DNA from 3 places in the Streptomyces paromomycinus genome. Region 1 is predicted to be linked to each of the others. Evidence: riboswitches for the same ligand, from Rfam matches in the RefSeq annotation. Region 1 holds a riboswitch; each other region holds the start of a gene.
What was found. Region 1 has a riboswitch for cobalamin ahead of OEIGOIKO_RS29835 (prenyltransferase/squalene oxidase repeat-containing protein). Riboswitches for the same ligand answer to the same signal wherever they lie in the genome.
Positions count from the first base shown of each region.

Region 2: linked by a shared signal. The riboswitch ahead of OEIGOIKO_RS36585 (ABC transporter substrate-binding protein) and the one ahead of OEIGOIKO_RS29835 (prenyltransferase/squalene oxidase repeat-containing protein) in region 1 are both predicted to bind cobalamin.
Region 3: linked by a shared signal. The riboswitch ahead of OEIGOIKO_RS32455 (cobalamin biosynthesis protein) and the one ahead of OEIGOIKO_RS29835 (prenyltransferase/squalene oxidase repeat-containing protein) in region 1 are both predicted to bind cobalamin.

Region 1 covers NZ_BHZD01000001.1:6,918,578-6,924,714, forward strand. Annotated here, with positions in the region: gene OEIGOIKO_RS29825 (energy-coupling factor transporter transmembrane component T) at 1-566, opposite strand, end outside; gene OEIGOIKO_RS43155 (EGFR-like transmembrane domain-containing protein) at 563-1,318, opposite strand; gene OEIGOIKO_RS29835 (prenyltransferase/squalene oxidase repeat-containing protein) at 1,318-2,649, opposite strand; cobalamin riboswitch at 2,869-2,997, opposite strand; gene OEIGOIKO_RS29840 (MBL fold metallo-hydrolase) at 3,008-4,135, opposite strand; gene OEIGOIKO_RS29845 (aldehyde dehydrogenase) at 4,336-5,787, shown strand; gene OEIGOIKO_RS29850 (ferredoxin) at 5,796-6,086, shown strand.
Region 2 covers NZ_BHZD01000001.1:8,494,117-8,500,253, reverse strand. Annotated here, with positions in the region: gene OEIGOIKO_RS36600 (ATP-grasp domain-containing protein) at 1-1,227, shown strand, start outside; gene OEIGOIKO_RS36595 (MFS transporter) at 1,220-2,587, shown strand; gene OEIGOIKO_RS36590 (class I SAM-dependent methyltransferase) at 2,556-3,305, shown strand; cobalamin riboswitch at 3,401-3,584, shown strand; gene OEIGOIKO_RS36585 (ABC transporter substrate-binding protein) at 3,615-4,664, shown strand; gene OEIGOIKO_RS36580 (FecCD family ABC transporter permease) at 4,661-5,761, shown strand; gene OEIGOIKO_RS36575 (ABC transporter ATP-binding protein) at 5,758-6,137, shown strand, end outside.
Region 3 covers NZ_BHZD01000001.1:7,541,537-7,547,673, reverse strand. Annotated here, with positions in the region: gene OEIGOIKO_RS32470 (lysozyme) at 218-1,054, shown strand; gene OEIGOIKO_RS32465 (inorganic phosphate transporter) at 1,317-2,645, shown strand; gene OEIGOIKO_RS32460 (hypothetical protein) at 2,683-2,928, shown strand; cobalamin riboswitch at 3,099-3,245, shown strand; gene OEIGOIKO_RS32455 (cobalamin biosynthesis protein) at 3,377-4,360, shown strand; gene OEIGOIKO_RS32450 (cobyric acid synthase) at 4,392-6,008, shown strand; gene OEIGOIKO_RS32445 (putative cobaltochelatase) at 6,008-6,137, shown strand, end outside.

The sequences.
Region 1 (6,137 bases):
CGGCGTGCGGCGCGCAGCCGCTGGACGTCGGCGACGAGGTTGGGCGCGAAGGTCATCGCGACGACGACCGCGACGCCCGCCTCGTACAGGGCGCCCGGCAGGGACTTCAGCAGGCGTGCCGGGCTGGCGAGCGCGTTCGCGGCGCCGACGCAGATCAGCAGGGTGGCCAGCTTCAGCCCGTCGTAGAAGGCGAAGAGCATGCCCTCGGCGGTGACCCGGCCGCCGATGCGCACCCCGCGCGCCCACTCGGGCAGCGGCACTTCCGGCAGCGTCACCAGGGTGTGCGTACCGGGGATGGGCGAGCCCAGGAGGAACGCGAAGACCAGCCGGATGACGATCACCAGCAGGCCGAGTTTGAGGAACGCGCCGTAGGAGCGGGCCCACGGCGCGTCCGTGCGGCGCGCCGCGACGACGTATCCGGCGACGCCGATCAGCAGGCCCAGCAGCAGCGGGTTGGTCGTCCGGGACGCCGCGGTGGCCAGGCCCAGCGCCCACAGCCACCAGGCGCCCGCGTGCAGTGCGGTGGAGCGGGTGGCGCGGGGGACGCCGAGGACGCGGGCGCTCATCCGCGGCGGCGGCGAGCCTGCCACCCGGCCGCCGCGCCCAGGACGACCAGGACGGCGAGGCCACCGATCAGTCCGGCGGAGGGGCCGCCCGAAGCGTCGTCGTCCGCCTGCTTCCCGGCGGCGGCCGTGCCCTGGGAAGCACCCGGTTCCGGCGCACCGGAACCGGAAGCCGAACCAGAAGCCGAACCGGAAGCCGACTCAGAGGCAGCACCGGATGCCTTGTCCGCGCACCCCGCCTTCGGATATCCGGCGATCGCGCACAGCAGCGCGTTCGCGTCGTACCGCAGCGGCTTGGCGACGGCCGCCAGCGCGTCACCGACCGTCCCGTCCTCGGGCAGCCGGGCGCACTCCGTACGGACCGGCGGCGGGTTCTCCCCGGCCGCCGCCTCCGCCTGCGTACCGAAGTCCAGGACCAGGCCGACGCGCTTGGTGCCGTCCTGCGCGGGCGTCTGCCCGCAGATCGCGGCGAAGTCCGCGGCCCGGCGCGGCTTGCCGGCCGCCGCCGAGTCGGCGCTGACGGTGAAACGGAAGCCCGCCACGGCGCCGTCCCGGGGGCGGCTGGTGGCCGGCCCCTCGGTCGCGTACGACCAGCCCCCGTCCTTGGCGGCCGGGGCACCGGCGGCGGGCCCGTCCCAGAAGGACCAGTAGCGGTACTCCTGCGCCTGGGCGGGCGCCGCGCCCAGGCCCGTGACCGTACCGGCCAGGGCCAGGGCGCCGAGGAGACGGGCGGAGCGGGACCGCGGCAGGCGCATCAGATGTCGCTCTTCTTCCGGCGGCCGCTGAGCAGGAACCCGGCGCCGACGCTCGCCACGAACACGATGCCGAAGATCCACCACACGCCGGAGTTCTGGTCGTCCTGGTCCTGCGCGTCCTTCTCGGGCGTGGCGGACGGGGCGGAGCTGCCGGCCGGCTTGGGGCCGGTGGCGTTGAGCTGTGCGACCAGGTCGGCGCCGCCGAAGGAGCGCGGGTCGGCGCCCGCGGCGTGCGCGGCGAGCACCAGCTGCGCGTACGCGGCCGGGCCGGCCTCCTTGGCCCAGTTCGCGGAGTTCTTCTCCAGCCACTTCAGCGGCGCCTGCGCGGCGGCACCGTGCGAGCCGGCGGCGAGGGCCACCACGGCGTCGGCGGTGTTGCCGACGTCGGGCTGGTCCTCGGCGCCGGGCATCGCGGACTTCAGGTGCTGGCCGTTCGCGCCGAGCACCGCGGCCAGGTAGGCGGCGCCGCCCTCGGCGGCCTGCTTCGGGTCCCGCCCCGCGTCCTTGTCCGCCGCTTCGCCGTCGCACTTCAGGGGCTTGACCGGCTCGTTGACGTCCTTGCCCGCCGGGTCGACGACGAAGCCGTCGCCCAGTCCGCCGAGCACGGCGGCGGCCGTGGCGTCCGCGTTCGGTGCCAGCTTGCCGTCCTTGGGCTGGAAGGCGAACGCGCCGCGCTCCCCCTCCTTCGCGTCACAGCCCAGCTGGAAGGTGACCAGCGCGTCGTACGGGGACTTGCCGCCCTTCTGCACGGACTCCGGCTTCTCACCCGCCGCCTTGAGCGCGCCGATCACCACGGAGGTGGAGTTGGCGTCACTGGGCGAGCCGCCCGTCGAGGGCCAGCCGCCGTCGTCGTTCTGCACCGACTTCAGCCACTTCACGGCCTTCTGCACGGCGTCGTCGTGCCCGCCGAGCGCGGCCAGTGCCTGGACCGCGGCGCCCGTCTGGTTGGTGTCCCGCATGGTCTTGTCGTCGCACGCCTTGGCCGGGTCGGCGCGGTAGGCGCTGAAGGCGCCGTCGGAGCACTGCTGCCCGGCGAGCCAGTCGACGCCCGTCACCGACGGACGCACCCCGACGGTGCGCTGCGCCAGGAGGGCGAGCGACTGCCGCCACACGCCGTCGTACTGCGGGTCCTTGGTGCCGTACAGCCCGTCCGGCAGCTTCGACGCCTGCGCGGCGGGCGCGGCGGAGTCGGCGGCCGCCACGGGGGCACCGGCCGCGCACAGCACGGCGGCCCCGGCCAGCGCCGCGGCGGCGCGGCGCGCCAGGACGGCGAAGGTGGGGGCCGTGGAAGCCCTGGGAGCCAGGGGAGCCTGGGAAGCCGTGGTGGCCATCGGGTCGGTGCCTCTCGGATCAGGTCGCCGCGGTGGGTCCGCGGTGGGCCGGTGGTGGGTGCTGCGGTGAGTGCTGCGGTGGGTGCGCAGCCGCACTCGGACGCCCCGCCGCCCGCCGGTCGACGACCGGCCGCGGTGGCACCGGGCTCAGCTCCGCATACCTCGACGGTGCCGCGCGCCGGGCGTCCGCGCGAGGAGACGCGGCCTTCCGGTGGCGGGAGCCTTGGTCGTGCCCCAGCGGGTGCTCCGGCTCGGCGGGCGCACGGCGGCCGTACGTCCCGGATCACGGTTGCGGGTCAGCGCCGGATTTCCACCGGCTTCCCCCGATCGGGCACAGGATGAAATTGTCTCGCACACCTTAACCGGCGGGCCGGGCGCGTCCCGGGTACGGGCCGGTCGGCAGGTGCCCGCCGCACACCGCCCGGTACTCCACCGGCTCCGGTCCCGGCACCGCCTCCGCCAGCCCCAGCCGCACCAGCCGCCGCAGATGCGCCTCCGCCTCCGCGACCGCGATGGTGCGCGACGCGTACGGGATGCGCTCCCACGGCCGGTTCCACTCCATGGCCTCGGCGAGCTGCCACGGCGTGCGGGGTACGGCGAGCAGCGCGCGCAGTCCGGCCAGCCGCTCCTCGTGGTGGGCGAGCAGCTCGCGCGCCCGGCCGGCCGCGTCCGTGAACGGGTGCTGGTGGGCGGGGAGCACCTCGGCGGGCGCCAGCCGGGCGACGCGTTCCAGGGAGGCCAGGTAGTCGCCGAGGGGATCGCCGGGTGTCGCGTCGTCCGGGTCCTCGTAGAGCCCGATGTGCGGGCTGATGCCCGGCAGCAGGTGGTCACCGGAGAAGAGCCGGCCGTGGCCCGGCCGCCGGGCCGGATGCTCCTCCTCCAGGTGCAGGCACACATGGCCGGGCGTGTGGCCGGGCGTCCAGACGGCGCGCAGCCGGCGGCCGGGCAGGTCGAGGAGCGCGCCGGGCGCGATCTCGCGGTCGGGCAGCGCCGCCCGCTGCCCGGGGAGGTCGCGCACCGGGCCCTTGGCGCGCACCCGGCGCAGGGGCGCCAGGTGGCTGTCGGGCGCGCCGACCGCGGCCAGCTTGGTGATCAGGTGGTCCAGCCACCGGCCGGGTTCGGCCTCCCGGGTACGGCGCACGACGGCGGCGTCCGCCGCGTGCATGGCGATCCACGCGCCGGACGCCTCCCGTACGCGGGCGGAGAGGCCGTGGTGGTCGGGGTGGTGGTGCGTGACGAGGACCCCGTGCAGGTCGGTGACGTCGAAGCCGCAGGCGGTGATCCCGGCGGTCAGGGTGTCCCAGGCGTCCGGGTCGTCCCACCCGGTGTCCACGAGGACCGGGCCGCGGCCGGTCTCCAGGAGGTGGACGAGGGTGTGGCCGAGCGGGTTGTCCGGGATGGGGACGGCGATCGACCACACGCCGCCCCGGTGGTCGGTCACCCGGGGCCCGGCCGCCGCCGTCCCGGTCCGGGCCGCTGCCGTCATCCGCCGCACCTCCGCGTCCGCGCGGACGTGCCGCGCCCCCGTAACCACCGCGCCACCGTGCGGAGCCCCGTGCCGGGCCGCCGGTGTCGAGCATTGCCCAGCATAACTAGAACTGGTATCAGTCCTGATGCTGTGTCAGGAACTTTCCGTGTCAGTCCGGTTCGCCACGCGATCCCGTCCGACCCCAGGAGGCGGCAGCCATGAGCGCACTCGTCGAGTACGAACAGCTCTACATCGGCGGCGAGTTCACCGATCCGGCCGGCGGCGGCACCATCGAGGTGGTCTCGCCGCACACCGAGCAGGTCATCGGCCGGGTGCCGCACGCCTCGCGGACCGATGTGGACCGGGCCGTCTCCGCGGCCCGCGCCTCCTTCGACTCCGGGGTGTGGGCGCAGACGCCGCTCGCGGAGCGGATCGCGGTGGTCACCCGCGTCAAGGACGCCTTCGCCGTGCGCAGCGAGGAGATCGCCAGGGTCATCAGCGCGGAGAACGGCACCCCGTACACCTCCAGTGTGATGGTGCAGGCGCTGGCCGCGATGATGGCGTGGGACGCGGCGATCACGGTCGCCCGGGACTTCCCGTTCGAGGAACGCCGGGCGGGTGTGCTCGGGCCGCTGCTGGTGCGGCGCGAGCCGGTGGGGGTGGTGGCGGCCGTGGTGCCGTGGAACGTGCCGCAGTTCACCGCGGCGGCCAAGCTGGCGCCGGCGCTGCTGGCCGGCTGTTCGGTGGTCCTCAAGGTGTCGCCCGAGACGCCGCTGGACGCCTACCTGCTGGCGGACATCGTGAGCGAGGCCGGGCTGCCCCCGGGCGTGCTGTCCATCCTTCCGGCCGACCGGGAGGTGAGCGAGTACCTGGTCGGGCACCCGGACGTGGACAAGGTGGCCTTCACCGGGTCGGTCGCCGCGGGCCGGCGTGTCATGGAGGTCGCGGCGCGCCACCTGACGCGGGTGACGCTGGAGCTCGGCGGCAAGTCGGCCGCCGTCATCCTGCCGGACGCCGACCTGGACGCCGCGGTGGCGGGCATCGCGCCGTTCGCGTGGCTGGTCAACGGGCAGGCGTGCATCGGGCAGACACGCATCCTCGCGCCGCGCGAGCGCTACGCCGAGATCGCCGAGCGGTTCGCCGCCGCCGCGTCCGCCCTGCGCGTGGGCGACCCGCTGGACCCGGCGACCGAGCTCGGGCCGCTGGTCGCCCGGCGCCAGCAGCAGCGGTCGCTGGACTACATCGCCCTCGGACAGCGCGAGGGCGCCAAGGTCCTGACCGGCGGCGGGCGGCCGGAGGCGATGGAGACCGGCTGGTACGTGGAGCCGACCCTGTTCGGCGAGGTGTCCAACTCCATGCGCATCGCCCGCGAGGAGATCTTCGGCCCGGTGATCTGCCTGCTGCCGTACGAGGACGAGGCCGAGGCGGTCCGGATCGCGAACGACTCCGAGTACGGGCTGTCCGGCTCGGTGTGGACCGCGGACACCGAGCGCGGCATCGAGGTCGCCCGGCGGGTGCGGACCGGTACCTACTCCGTGAACACCTTCAGCATCGACATGCTGGGTCCCTTCGGCGGATACAAGAACTCCGGCATCGGGCGGGAGTTCGGGCCCGAGGGCTTCGGCGAGTACCTGGAGCACAAGATGATCCATCTGCCGGCGGAGGGGTGAGGGACGGTATGAGCGGTACGGACGGCAAGGGCGGGAAGGGCGGGAAGGGCGCGGGGGCCGGGCCGGAGGGGCCCCGCTGGCACGTCGAGGTCGACCGGGGCGTCTGCATCGGCTCCGGCCTGTGTGCGGCCACCGCCCCCGGCGGTTTCGAGCTGGACGCGGCCCGCCAGTCGCACCCCGTGCGGCCCGAGTGCGACGCCTGCGACGACGTGCTGGCGGCGGCCGAGGGCTGTCCCGTCGAAGCGATCACCGTGACGCTCGCCGTTACGGGGGAGGCGGTCTTCCCGCCCGACGAGTGAACCGTCCCGCCCGCCGGGCGGTACGGGTGCGAGGCCCGCGCCCACCGGGAC
Region 2 (6,137 bases), 1.6 Mb from region 1:
CGGCTGCCCGCGGGCGCCCTCGACGTGGTGGAGACCGACACCTTCGACACGGAACTGGTGGCGGAACAGCTCGGCCGGACCCCGGACCTGCGGGGGCTGATCAGCTCGACCGACACCTGGATGCTGGTCGGCGCCGAACTCACCGCCCGCTTCGGACTGCCCGGCCTCGACGCGGCGGTGCTGCGGCTGACCCGTGACAAGGCCGCCGTACGGGACCGGCTGTTCGCGGCCGGGCTGACCCGGGCCCGCGCGGCGGAGGCGGACAGCGGCGACCCGGCGACGGCAGCGCTGCTGGTGAAGGCGGTGGGCCTGCCCGCGATCCTCAAGGACACCGCGGGCACCGGAAGCCAGAACGTCTGGCTCGTACGGGACGAGCGGGAACTGGACGCGGCGCTCGCCGAGGCCGCCGGACGGCAGCTCAAGGGCCGCCTCTTCGCCGAACCGTACTTCTCCGGACCGGTGTACAGCGCGGAGACCCTCACCTGGGCGGGGCGGACCCGGCTGCTGGGCGTCTCCAGCCGGCTGATGTCGCCCGAGCCGCACTTCCGGGAGGAGATCACCGCGTTCCCCGTCGCCTTCCCGCAGCCGCGCCGGGACGCTCTGGAGCGGTGGCTGGACGATGTGCTGGCCGCCGTCGGCTACACCGACCGGTTCGCCCACGTGGAGTTCGCCCTGACCACCGCCGGCCCGGAAGTGGTGGAGATCAACCCGCGGATCGGCGGCGCGCTCGTCGGTGAGGGGCTGTGCCGGGCCCTCGGCGTCAACGTGTACGAGGCGATGGTGGAAGCGGCCCTCGGCAGCCGCCCCGGACTCATGGACGCGGCGCTGCCCGGCGGCCCCGCCTCGGCCTTCGTCCTCGGGTACCCCGCGGAACCAGGGGTGTTCACCGGCGTCGACGGACTCGACCGGCTGCCGGACATGCCGGGCTCGCCCGCCTGGTACCCGGTCAAGCGGACCGGCGACCCCGTCGAGCACCTGGGCGACAGCCGCGGTTACGCGGGCATCGTCTACGCGGAGGGCGAGACGGCCGAACTGGCCACGCACTGCGCGGTCGCGGCGGCCAACGCCGTACGGGTGCGGACGGAGCCGTTCCGCGTGGCGGGGACGACGGACGGGGCAGGCGTGCCGGACACGGCCGGTACGGCGGGCGCAGCCGGTACAACGGGCGCGGCCGGTACGGCGGCGGACGCTACGGCGAGCCAGGCGGGCCAGGGCTCCGGTGACTGAACGCACAGACGGCGGCCCGGGGCTCCGCACCGCGCTGTCCACCCTCACCGGGCCGCTGCGCTTCCTGCTGCTCAGCTCCTTCCTCATCCCGCTCGGCAGTTTCATGGTCCTGCCGTTCATGTCGGTCTTCCTGCACGAGCGGCTGGGCATGGGGCTCGGAGCGGTCGGTGTGGTGCTGGCCGCCGCGTCCCTCGTGCAGTTCTCGGGGGGCGTTCTCGGCGGGGCCCTCGCCGACCGGGTGGGGCTGCGGCGCACGATGCTCTGGGCGCTGGTGATCCGTACGGCGGGCTTCGCGGCGTTCCTGGCGGCGCTGCGGTGGCCGCCGGTTGCGGTGGCGGCGCTGATCCTGACCTGCTGCGGCGCCGCGCTGTACCTGCCGGCCAACAAGGCGTACCTGGTGCACGGTGTGACCGAGGAGCGCAGGCCCGCGTTCCTGTCCGCGGGCAACGCGGCGCTCAACGCGGGGATGGCCGCGGGCCCGCTGGTCGCGGGTCCGTTCGTGCTGTCGACCCCCGGTCCGCTGTTCCTCGTCGTGACGGCGCTGTTCGCCGCGGTGGCCGTGGGGCACGCCCGGCTGCCGGCGGTGGGGCCGGAGAAGGAACGTTCCGGCAGCGCACCGGCGGCCGGCCAGGGTCTGCTCACCGGAATCGCCGTCCTCCCCTTCGTCGCCAACGGCCTGGCGTTCTACCTCTACTTCCACTTCCAGCACTACCTCGCCGTGTACGCCGTCGAGCGCGCCTCCAGCGAGTTCTACAGCCTGGTGCTGCTGACCTGCTCCGTCCTCGTCATCGTCGTCCAGCCGCTCGCGTCGGGTGCCATCCGGCGGATGCGCTATCCCGTCGCCCTGGCGGTCGGGTTCACGGGGCTGGCCGCCGGGATGGCGGTCCTGGCCGCCGGAACGAGGCCCGCCCTGCTGGCGGGCGGTGTCCTGATCACGCTCGGCGACATCGTGCTCTTCCTCAAGAACGACCTGGAGGCGCTGCGCCGCAGTTCCCGCTCGGACGCCGTGGTCTTCGGGCAGCAGCGGCTCGCCGCGGGTCTGGGCGCCTGTGCCAGCGGCGTGCTGGGCGGGCAGCTCTACGGCTTCGGCGAACGCGCCGGGCACGCGGGCTGGTTCTGGCTGTTCGCCGCGGCCCAGTGCGTCCTGCTGCCGCCGCTCCTGCTCGCCCTGCGGCGGAAGCAGGGCACCGCTCCCGCCGCCCCCGACGGCCTCACGGCGGAACGGAACGCAGCTCCCCCGGCTCCGGCCCCCGACGGCCTCACCCCCGCCACCCCCCTCACGGACCTCACGGGTCTCAAGGACCTCAAGGAAGGAACTCCGGTACCCGATGACGCACACGGGCGGATTCCAGGACGATGACTTCTGGACCGAGTTCTACGACTTCCTCTTCTCCGACAGCCGCTACGCCCAGGCCGAGGAGCTGCTCGACACCTCTCCCCTGCTGTCCTTCCCGGCCGGGGCCCAGGTGCTGGACCTGTGCTGCGGCCCGGGGGTGTTCACCGTCCCGCTCGCCCGCCGGGGCTTTGGTGTGACGGGCGTCGACCGCAGCCCGGCGATGCTGGACCGGGCCCGGAAACGGGCCGCCGACGCCGGAGTCACCGCCCGCTACGTCCAGGCCGACATGCGGGAGTTCTCCGAGCCCGGGGCCTTCGACGTGGTCCTCAACATGTTCACGTCGTTCGGCTATTTCGAGGACCCCGCCGACAACGCCCGTGTGCTGCGCACGATGCACGACTGCCTGGCGCCCGGCGGGACCCTGCTTCTGGACATGGCCGGAAAGGAACTGCTGGCCCGTAGGGTCACACCGCCGAAGGTCGTACAGCGCGGCGACGACCTGCTGGTGCAGACCGACACGGTGCTGGACGACTGGGCGCGGCTGCGCAGCGACTGGGTGCTCGTGCGGGGCGACCGGGTGACACGTACGAGCCTGGTCTGGTTCGTCTACAGCGCCGTGGAGTTGCGGCGGATGGCCGGGGAGGCAGGCTTCCAGGAGGTCGAGGTCTTCGGCGGCTTCGACGGCCGCCCGTACGACCAGGACGCCGAGCGGCTGGTGCTCCGGGCGGTCCGCGCGGCATGACCGGGGCGCCGGGCCGTACGGCGCGGCCCGGCGCCCGTGCACCGCGGACGGCGCGCGGAACCGTACGCGCGCCCTTTGCCCCCGGTCCGACCGACCGTAATATCACCTGGTCATCACCGCGACGGGAGACAGGAAGCCGGTGCGAGTCCGGCGCGGTCCCGCCACTGTGACCGGGGAGTGACCTTTCATCAGGCAGTTCGGGCCACCGCGCGCGGCGCGGGACGGCCGGGGGAACGTCGATCCGGGAGTCAGGACACTGGCCTGTCGCGGGCCCGTTCCGAGGAGCGCGGACTCCGCAGGAGGCTCTACGTGTACGACGGCACGACCCGTCCCCCCTTTTCTCCCCCCGCCACCCGGCGGCGCCGGTTCCGGCGCGCCACGGCACCGGCGGTGGCCCTGGCCCTGTCCGCCGCACTGCTGGGCGGCTGCGGCACGGCGCGGGACACCGCGGGTGACGCGGAGCCCGCGGCCACCGCGGCGAAAGGTTTCCCGGTCACCATCGACAACTGCGGCATCCGTACCACCTACCGGAAGCCGCCCTCCCGGGTGCTCACCATCCACCAGCACCCCGCCGAACTGATGCTGGCGTTGGGGCTCAAGGACCGGATGATCGGCACCGCCTTCCCCGACTCGTCCGTCCTGCCGCACCTGCGCAAGGACTATGAGGCGCTGCCGCAACTGGCGAAGAAGGAACCGTCCTTCGAAACCGTTCTGGAAGCCGGTCCGGACCTCGTCTACGGCGGCTACGCCAGCGCCTTCGCCGAGAACGAGGGCCGCTCGCGCAAGGCGTTCGCCGACGCCGGGATCAACACCTACCTCAACCGCGAGTACTGCGGGAAGAAGCAGGTGTCCATGCAGGACACGTACGACGAGGTCCGCACGATCGGCAGCATCTTCGGCGTACGGGACCGCGCCGCCGAGCTGGCCGCCGACCTCAAGGCGCGGGTGGACCGGACCACCGAGGCGGTCAAGGGCGCCCCCGCCGTCCCGGTCTTCGTGTACGACAGCGGCGACAAGGCGGCCTTCACCGCCGGCGGCAAGAGTCTCGGCACCGAGATCATCCAGCGCGCGGGCGGCCGGAACGTCTTCGCGGACCTGGACAAGGTCTTCGGTGACGCGTCCTGGGAGCAGGTCGTCGACCGGAAGCCCGAGGTCATCGCGATCTACGACTACGCGGGGGCCGGGAGCGTCGAGCAGAAGAAGAAGTTTTTGCTGTCGCAGCCCGCGCTCGCCGACGTGCCCGCGGTGAGGAACAAACGGTTCGTCGTGCTGCCGCTGACCGCGACCCTGGTGGGGGTGCGGCCGCCGTACGCGGTGGAGGAGCTGGCCCGCGCCCTGCACCCCGAGCGGTTCCGGTGACCGCCGCCGCCGGGACGGCGGTCACCCGCGAGCACCGGCCCGATACGCCGCCGCGCCGCCGGTCCTTCGCCGTCACCCTCGTCGTGCTCGGCGTGTTGCTGCTGGTCTCCGCCACGGCGGGGATGGCGATCGGGTCGGTGCACGTGCCGCCCGGCGAGGTGTGGGGCATCGTGACCCACGCGCTCGGCGCCGACCTGGCGGACCCGGGGTGGTCCCGGGCGCGCGAGACCATCGTGCTGGACGTACGGGCGCCGCGGGTGGCGCTCGGCGCGGTGACCGGCGCGGGGCTCGCGGTGATCGGTACGGCCATGCAGGCACTGGTCCGCAACCCGCTGGCGGAGCCGTATCTGCTGGGTGTCTCCTCGGGTGCGTCCCTGGGCGCCGTCATGGTGATCGTCTTCGGGGTGAGCCTGTTCGGTCCGGTGTCGCTGTCGGCCGCCGCCTTCGCCGGAGCACTGCTGACCCTGCTGCTCGTCTACACGACGGCCCGTACCGGCGGGCGCATCACCTCGGTACGGCTGGTGCTGTCGGGGGTGGCGATGGCGGCGGTCCTCACGGCGGTGATGGACATCCTGCTGCTGACCTCCGACCGGGGCAACGAGGCCCGGGCCGTGCTCGCCTGGACCCTCGGAGGCCTCGGCGGGGTGCAGTGGGGCACGCTGTGGCTGCCGGGCCTGGCCCTGCTGCTGGGCATCGCCGTCCTGCTGGTCCAGGCCCGGTCGCTGAACCTGCTGCTGGCGGGCGAGGAGGCCGCCACGACGATGGGGCTGGACGTGGCCCGGTTCCGGGCCCGGATGTTCGTCCTGCTCTCGCTCGTCACCGGCGTCCTGGTGGCCGCGGCCGGGCCGATCGGCTTCGTGGGCCTGATGCTGCCGCACGTGGTGCGCCTGTTCGTGGGTGGTGACCACCGCCGGGTGCTGCCCGCCGCCGCACTGGCCGGCGCGGTGTTCCTGATCTGGGCCGACATCGCGGCACGTACCGTCGCCGCGCCCATGGAGATCCCCGTCGGTGTGCTGACCGCCCTGTGCGGCGGACCGTTCTTCCTGTGGCTGATGCGCCGGGACGCCCGCCGTACCGTGCACCGAGGAGTGGCATGAGCGCGACCGAACTGACCGTCGACGGCCTCACGCTCACCGCCGGGGCCCACCGCCTGGTGCGCGACGTCTCCCTGACCGCCCGGCCCGGTGAGGTGGTCGGCCTGGTCGGGCCCAACGGCAGCGGCAAGTCCAGCCTGCTGCGCGCCGTCTACCGGGTGCTGCGGCCCGACGCGGGACGGGTCCGGGTGGACGGCACGGACGCCTGGTCGCTCCCGGTACGGCGGCTGGCCCGCACGGTGGCCGCCGTGGTGCAGGAGTCGGCCGCCGACTTCGACCTGACCGTGCGCGAGGTCGTCGCGATGGGCCGCACCCCGCACAAGCGGCTGCTCGACGGCGACAGTGCCGAGGACGCCTCTCTGGTGGCGTGGGCTCTGGA
Region 3 (6,137 bases), 620 kb from region 1:
GGCGGTGTCTCGGACGGACTTGACCGAGTGACGACCGTCTTGTGCGGATCTCCCGGTACGCTTCCGAAGCTTTGTCATGCACGTAGTCACCTGTCAGGCATGTCCAGCCATCTGTCATGCAGGTGCAGCCATCTGTCAGGCATGTGCAGCCACTGTCATGCACGGCAGCCGCCCGTCATGCACGTAGCCGTCCGGGGGACTTCCTGGGGGAGCAGCCATGGCCCGTGACCGCGATCGTCCGTCCGGTACGCAGCAGCCGTCCCACCACCCGCCCGACGCACCACACCCGCCCGAAGCACCGCACCCGCCCCGCCGCCCGCGCAGCCCACGGCGTCGGCTGGCCGCCGGGGCCCTGGCGCTCGGCACGCTCACCGGCGTCCTGTCCACCGCCCTGCCCACGGTCCCCGCCGCCGAGGCCGCAGGCAAACCCGCCGGGCACGACGTCTCCTCGCACCAGGGGAACGTCGACTGGAAGTCCGTACGGGCGAAGGGCGGCCGTTTCGTGTACGTGAAGGCCACCGAGTCGACCTGGTACCGCAGCCCGCACTTCCCGCGGCAGTACCGCGGCGCGCGCAAGGCGGGCCTGCTGCGCGGCGCGTACCACTTCGGCGTCCCGAACGCGTCCTCCGGCCGCGCGCAGGCCCGGTACTTCCTGCGGCACGGCGGCCGCTGGAAGGCGGACGGCTGGACGCTGCCCCCGGCGCTCGACCTGGAGCACAACCCGTACGACCGGGAGCACGCCTGCTACGGGATGAGCGGCACGGCGCTGGTCCGGTGGGTCCGCGGATTCAGCGCCGAGGTGCTGCGGCAGACCGGGCGGCGGCCGGTGATCTACACGACGGCCCGGTGGTGGAACGGCTGCACCGGCGGCAGCCGGGCGTTCGCCGCCACCCACCCCCTGTGGCTGGCCCGCTGGCACAGCACCCCGGGCAAGCTGCCCGCCGGCTGGGTGTACCCGAGCATCTGGCAGCACGCCGGGTCCGGCGCGCTGCCCGGCGACCAGAACAAGTGGAACGGTACGGTCACCGGGCTGCGGCGCTTCGCGCGCGGCTGACACGCCGACGCGCCGGCCACCGGTACGCGCCCCGACACGCCCGGCCCCCGACACGCCCGGCACCCCGCCTCACCGCCACCGGTACGCCTGCGGCACACGAGGCGTCCGTGCTGGTAGGCATGGGACCCGGGCGACGGTACGGGCGCCTCCGCACCACCCCTGCGGGGGCGTCACTGCGGCGCCCGCCCCAGTTCACCTTCCGTTCACCCGTCGTCCGTACGGTCCCGAGCGTCACTGCCCAACGAACTGATTGCCTGGGTGAATGGAACACATCACGCTTCTCATCGGGATCGTGATCGTCACGGCCTTGGTGTTCGACTTTACGAACGGCTTCCACGACACGGCCAACGCCATGGCCACCACCATTTCCACCGGGGCACTCCAGCCCAAGATCGCGGTGGCGATGTCGGCGGTCCTCAACCTGGTCGGCGCTTTCCTGTCGGTGGAGGTCGCCAAGACCATCTCCGGCGGGATCATCGACGAGACGGCCGGCATCAGACCAGAAGTGATCTTCGCCGGGCTGGTCGGCGCCATCGTCTGGAACCTGGTCACCTGGCTGGCCGGACTCCCCTCCAGCTCCTCGCACGCCCTCTTCGGCGGTCTGATCGGCGCGACCCTGGTGGCCGTCGGCCCGAGCGGCGTGCACGGCGGCGCGGTGGTCATGAAGGTCCTCATCCCGGCCGTCGCCGCCCCCGTCGTGGCCGGTCTGGCCGCGACGGCCGCGACCCGGCTGACCTACCGGCTGGCCCGCGACCGCGCCGAGGAGGACACCGCCAAGGGCTACCGCGCCGGGCAGATCGCCTCGGCCGCGCTGGTCTCCCTCGCGCACGGCACCAACGACGCCCAGAAGACGATGGGTGTGATCACCCTCGCGCTGATCACCGGCGGCGTCGTCGCCCCGCACGCCGACCCGCCGCTGTGGGTCATCGCCTCGGCCGGCCTGGCCATCGCGCTCGGCACGTACCTGGGCGGCTGGCGGATCATCCGCACGATGGGCAAGGGCATCACCGACATCCAGCCGCCGCAGGGCTTCGCCGCCCAGACCGGCGCCGCGGCCACCATCCTGGCCTCCTCCCACCTCGGGTTCGCGCTCTCCACCACCCAGGTCTGCTCCGGTTCGGTGATGGGCTCCGGCCTGGGCCGCAAGGGCGGCGTGGTGCACTGGTCCACGGCGGGCCGGATGGCCGCCGCCTGGGGGCTGACGCTGCCGGCCGCCGGGCTGGTCGCGGCGGGCGCCGCGCTCCTGGCGGACCAGGGCGACTGGGGCATCGCGACCGTCGCCGTGCTGGCACTCGCCGTCTGCGGCGCGATCTGGACGGCCTCCCGGCGCAAGCCGGTGGACCACACCAACGTCAACGAGGGCCCGGCCGCCGAGCCCGCCGGTGTCGTCACCGCCGCCCTGCAGGCCGTCTCGCCGCCGCCCGCGGGCCCGGTCGCGGCGGGCACGGCCGCCATCCCGGCCCCCACGGTCGCCGAGACCCGGATCACGGACCCGGTCGGTGCCGCCCCGGTGATCGCCGCCCCGGTGGCCGCCCACCCGCACGACAAGAGCGCCCGGCGCCGCGCCAAGGCCGGCTCGGCCGCCGGCTGACCCGGCCGCACGGCTCCCACCAAGGAACGAGAACGCAATGAGCATCGACTGGGCCGCTCTCGGCCAGGTCTTCGGCGTCACGCTGTTCGTGACGGTCGGGATCGTGGGCCTGTTCACCCTCGGCATCGTCGGCACGTCCCGCAAGCCGCAGCAGGAGGGCACGCCGGTGACCGCCGACGGGCCCGCCCCCTCCGGCGGAGCGGCGCGGGCCGGGGCGTACGTCTGCTTCGCGCTGTGCGCGGCGGCCGTGGCGTACGGGATCTACCTGATCGTCGCCGCCTGAGGCGCGGCACGGCACCACGGGCGTCCGGTGGCCGCGGCATCCCCGCCGCGGCCACCGGACGCCTGTGTCGTGCGACACAGGCGCCGCCACCGCCCCGCACCGCAGGTCAAGCGTGAGTTGACGGGCTTGGCGGAGCGTGGTGGACTGCCGGAGCCAATCGGCGACAGATGAGGAAGTCCGGTGAGAATCCGGCGCGGTCCCGCCACTGTCACCGGGGAGCGCCCCTCCACCAAGGGCCACGGTCCGCGTCCCGCGACGCAGGTTCCCGTACGGACTGGAAGGCCGGGGGAAGCGCCGATCCGGGGAGCCAGGAGACTCTCGTCGCCGTACCCGTCGAGCCAGGGCGCGGACCCTGAGTGAGGACCTACCGCCATGCCCGGCCGCAGTGCGCAATCTGCTGGACGTACCCCCACGCCATCCCTCCGAGGCGCGACGGCGGTCTGATCCGATGCGTGCCGAACACGCCGGCTACGCGTGCGGCGCGGCCCTCGGTTTCCTCGGCGACCTGGTCGTGGGCGATCCCCGGCGCGGTCACCCCGTGGCCGCCTTCGGGCGGGCCGCGGCCGCCGTGGAACGCCGTCTGTGGCGCGACCACCGAGGGACCGGCGCCCTGCACACCGCGCTGCTCGCGGGCGGCACCGCCGCCGGTGCCGCGCTGCTCGACCGCGCCGTACGCCGCTCCCCCGCCGCCTTCCCCGCCTCCGTCGCGCTGACCGCCGCCGCCACCTGGGCCGTCCTGGGCGGCACTTCGCTGGGCCGCGAGGCGCGGGCCGTCGGCGGCGCGCTCGCGGCGGGCGACCTGGACGTGGCGCGCGAGCGGCTGCCGCACCTGTGCGGGCGCGACCCGCAGGCCCTGGACGGGCAGCAGATGGCGCGCGCGGTGGTCGAGTCCGTCGCCGAGAACACCTCGGACGCGGTGGTCGGCGCCCTGGTCTGGGGCGCGGCCGCCGGTGTGCCGGGGCTGCTGGCCTTCCGGGCGGTGAACACGCTGGACGCGATGGTGGGGCACAAGTCGCCGCGCCACCGCCGATTCGGCTGGGCCTCGGCCCGGCTCGACGACGTGGCCGGTTACCCCGGCTCCCGGCTGACCGCCGCGCTGGCGGTGCTGGCCGGGCCGGACCGGCGGGGCGCGCTGCGCGCCTGGCGGCAGGACGGCCCGTCCCACCCGAGCCCCAACGCGGGCCCGGTGGAGGCGGCGTTCGCCGGGGCGCTGGGGGTACGGCTGGGCGGCACCCTGGCGTACGGCGGCCGGGTCGAGCACCGGCCGGTGCTCAACGGCGACGCGGGCCGGCCGGTCGCGGTGCCGGACATCGAGCGGGCCGTACGGCTGTCGCGCCGGGTGAGCGCGCTGGCGCTGGCGGCCACGGTCGCGGGCCGACTGGCGGCCGGGGCGGTACGACGGTCCCGTACAGCCGGGAGGGCGGCCAAGTGAGCAGCGCAGTACGGACGGCGAGGAGTGTCAGGTGAACGGTTCGAGTGGGGCGCCGCTCGGCGGCGGGCTGCTGGTGGCGGGCACCACGTCCGACGCGGGCAAGAGCGTGGTGACGGCGGGCATCTGCCGCTGGCTGGCCCGCAAGGGCGTCAAGGTGGCGCCCTTCAAGGCGCAGAACATGTCGCTGAACTCGTTCGTGACGCGCGAGGGCGCGGAGATCGGGCGGGCGCAGGCCATGCAGGCCGCGGCAGCGCGCGTCGAGCCGAGCGCGCTGATGAATCCGGTGCTGCTGAAGCCGGGCAGTGACCGCAGCAGCCAGGTCGTGCTGATGGGCAAGCCGGTGGGCGAGCTGAGCGCGCGCGGCTATCACGCGGGCCGTCAGGAGCAGTTGCTCGGTACGGTCACGGACTGCCTCCAGGAGCTGCGCCGCACGCACGACGCGGTGATCTGCGAAGGCGCCGGCAGCCCGGCGGAGATCAACCTGCGGCGTACCGACATCGTGAACATGGGCATCGCGCGGGCCGCCCGTATCCCGGCCGTGGTGGTCGGCGACATCGACCGGGGCGGAGTGTTCGCCTCCTTCTTCGGCACCACGGCGCTGCTGTCCCCGGAGGACCAGGCGCTGGTCGCGGGGTACCTCGTCAACAAGTTCCGGGGCGATGTGACGCTGCTGGAGCCCGGCCTGGACATGCTGAAGGAGCTGACCGGGCGGCCCGCCCTCGGAGTGCTGCCGTTCGCGCACGGCCTCGGCATCGACGAAGAAGACGGCCTCCGGGTGTCGCTGCGCGGCGCGGTCCGCGAGAGCGTCGTCGCACCGCCGCACGGCGCCGACGTGCTGCGGGTCGCGGTGGCCGCCGTACCGCTGATGTCGAACTTCACGGACGTGGACGCGCTCGCCGCCGAACCGGGCGTCGTGGTGCGGTTCGTGGACCGCCCCGAGGAACTGGCCGACGCCGACCTCGTCGTCCTGCCCGGCACCCGCGGCACCGTCCGCGCGCTCCAGTGGCTGCGCGAGCGCGGCATCGCGGACGCGGTGCGGCGGCGGGCCGCGGAAGGCCGCCCGGTGCTGGGCATCTGCGGCGGTTTCCAGATGCTGGGCGAGCGGATCGAGGACGAGGTCGAGTCGAAGGCCGGGACGGTGGACGGGCTGGGCCTGCTGCCCGTACGCGTCCGGTTCGCGGCGGAGAAGACCCTGGCCCGTCCGTCCGGCGAGGCGCTGGGCGAGCCGGTCGAGGGGTACGAGATCCACCATGGCGTGGCGGAGATCGACGGCGGGGAGCCCTTCCTGGCGGGCTGCCGGTCCGGCGCGGTCTGGGGCACCCACTGGCACGGCTCGCTGGAGAGCGACGGCTTCCGGCGGGCGTTCCTGCGGCGGGTGGCCGCCGACGCGGGCCGCGCGTTCGTCCCGGCGCCGGACACCAGCTTCGCCGCGCTGCGCGAGGAGCAGCTCGACAAGCTGGGCGACCTGATCGAGGAGCACGCGGACACGGCGGCGCTGCTGCGGCTCATCGAGGACGGCGTACCGGCGGGACTGCCGTTCGTACCACCGGGGGCGCCGCCGATACCGCCGCCCCGCACCCCGGCCGCCCCCGCCGCGGCCTCCCCCGCACCCGCACATCGCACGACCCTCGAAGGGGGTACTCCTTAATGGCAACGGTCCCTTACCCGTTCACCGCGGTCGTCGGCATGTCCGACATGCGGCTGAGCCTGCTGCTCAACGCCATCTCGCCGGCCATCGGCGGGGTGCTCGTCCGGGGCGAGAAGGGCACCGCGAAGT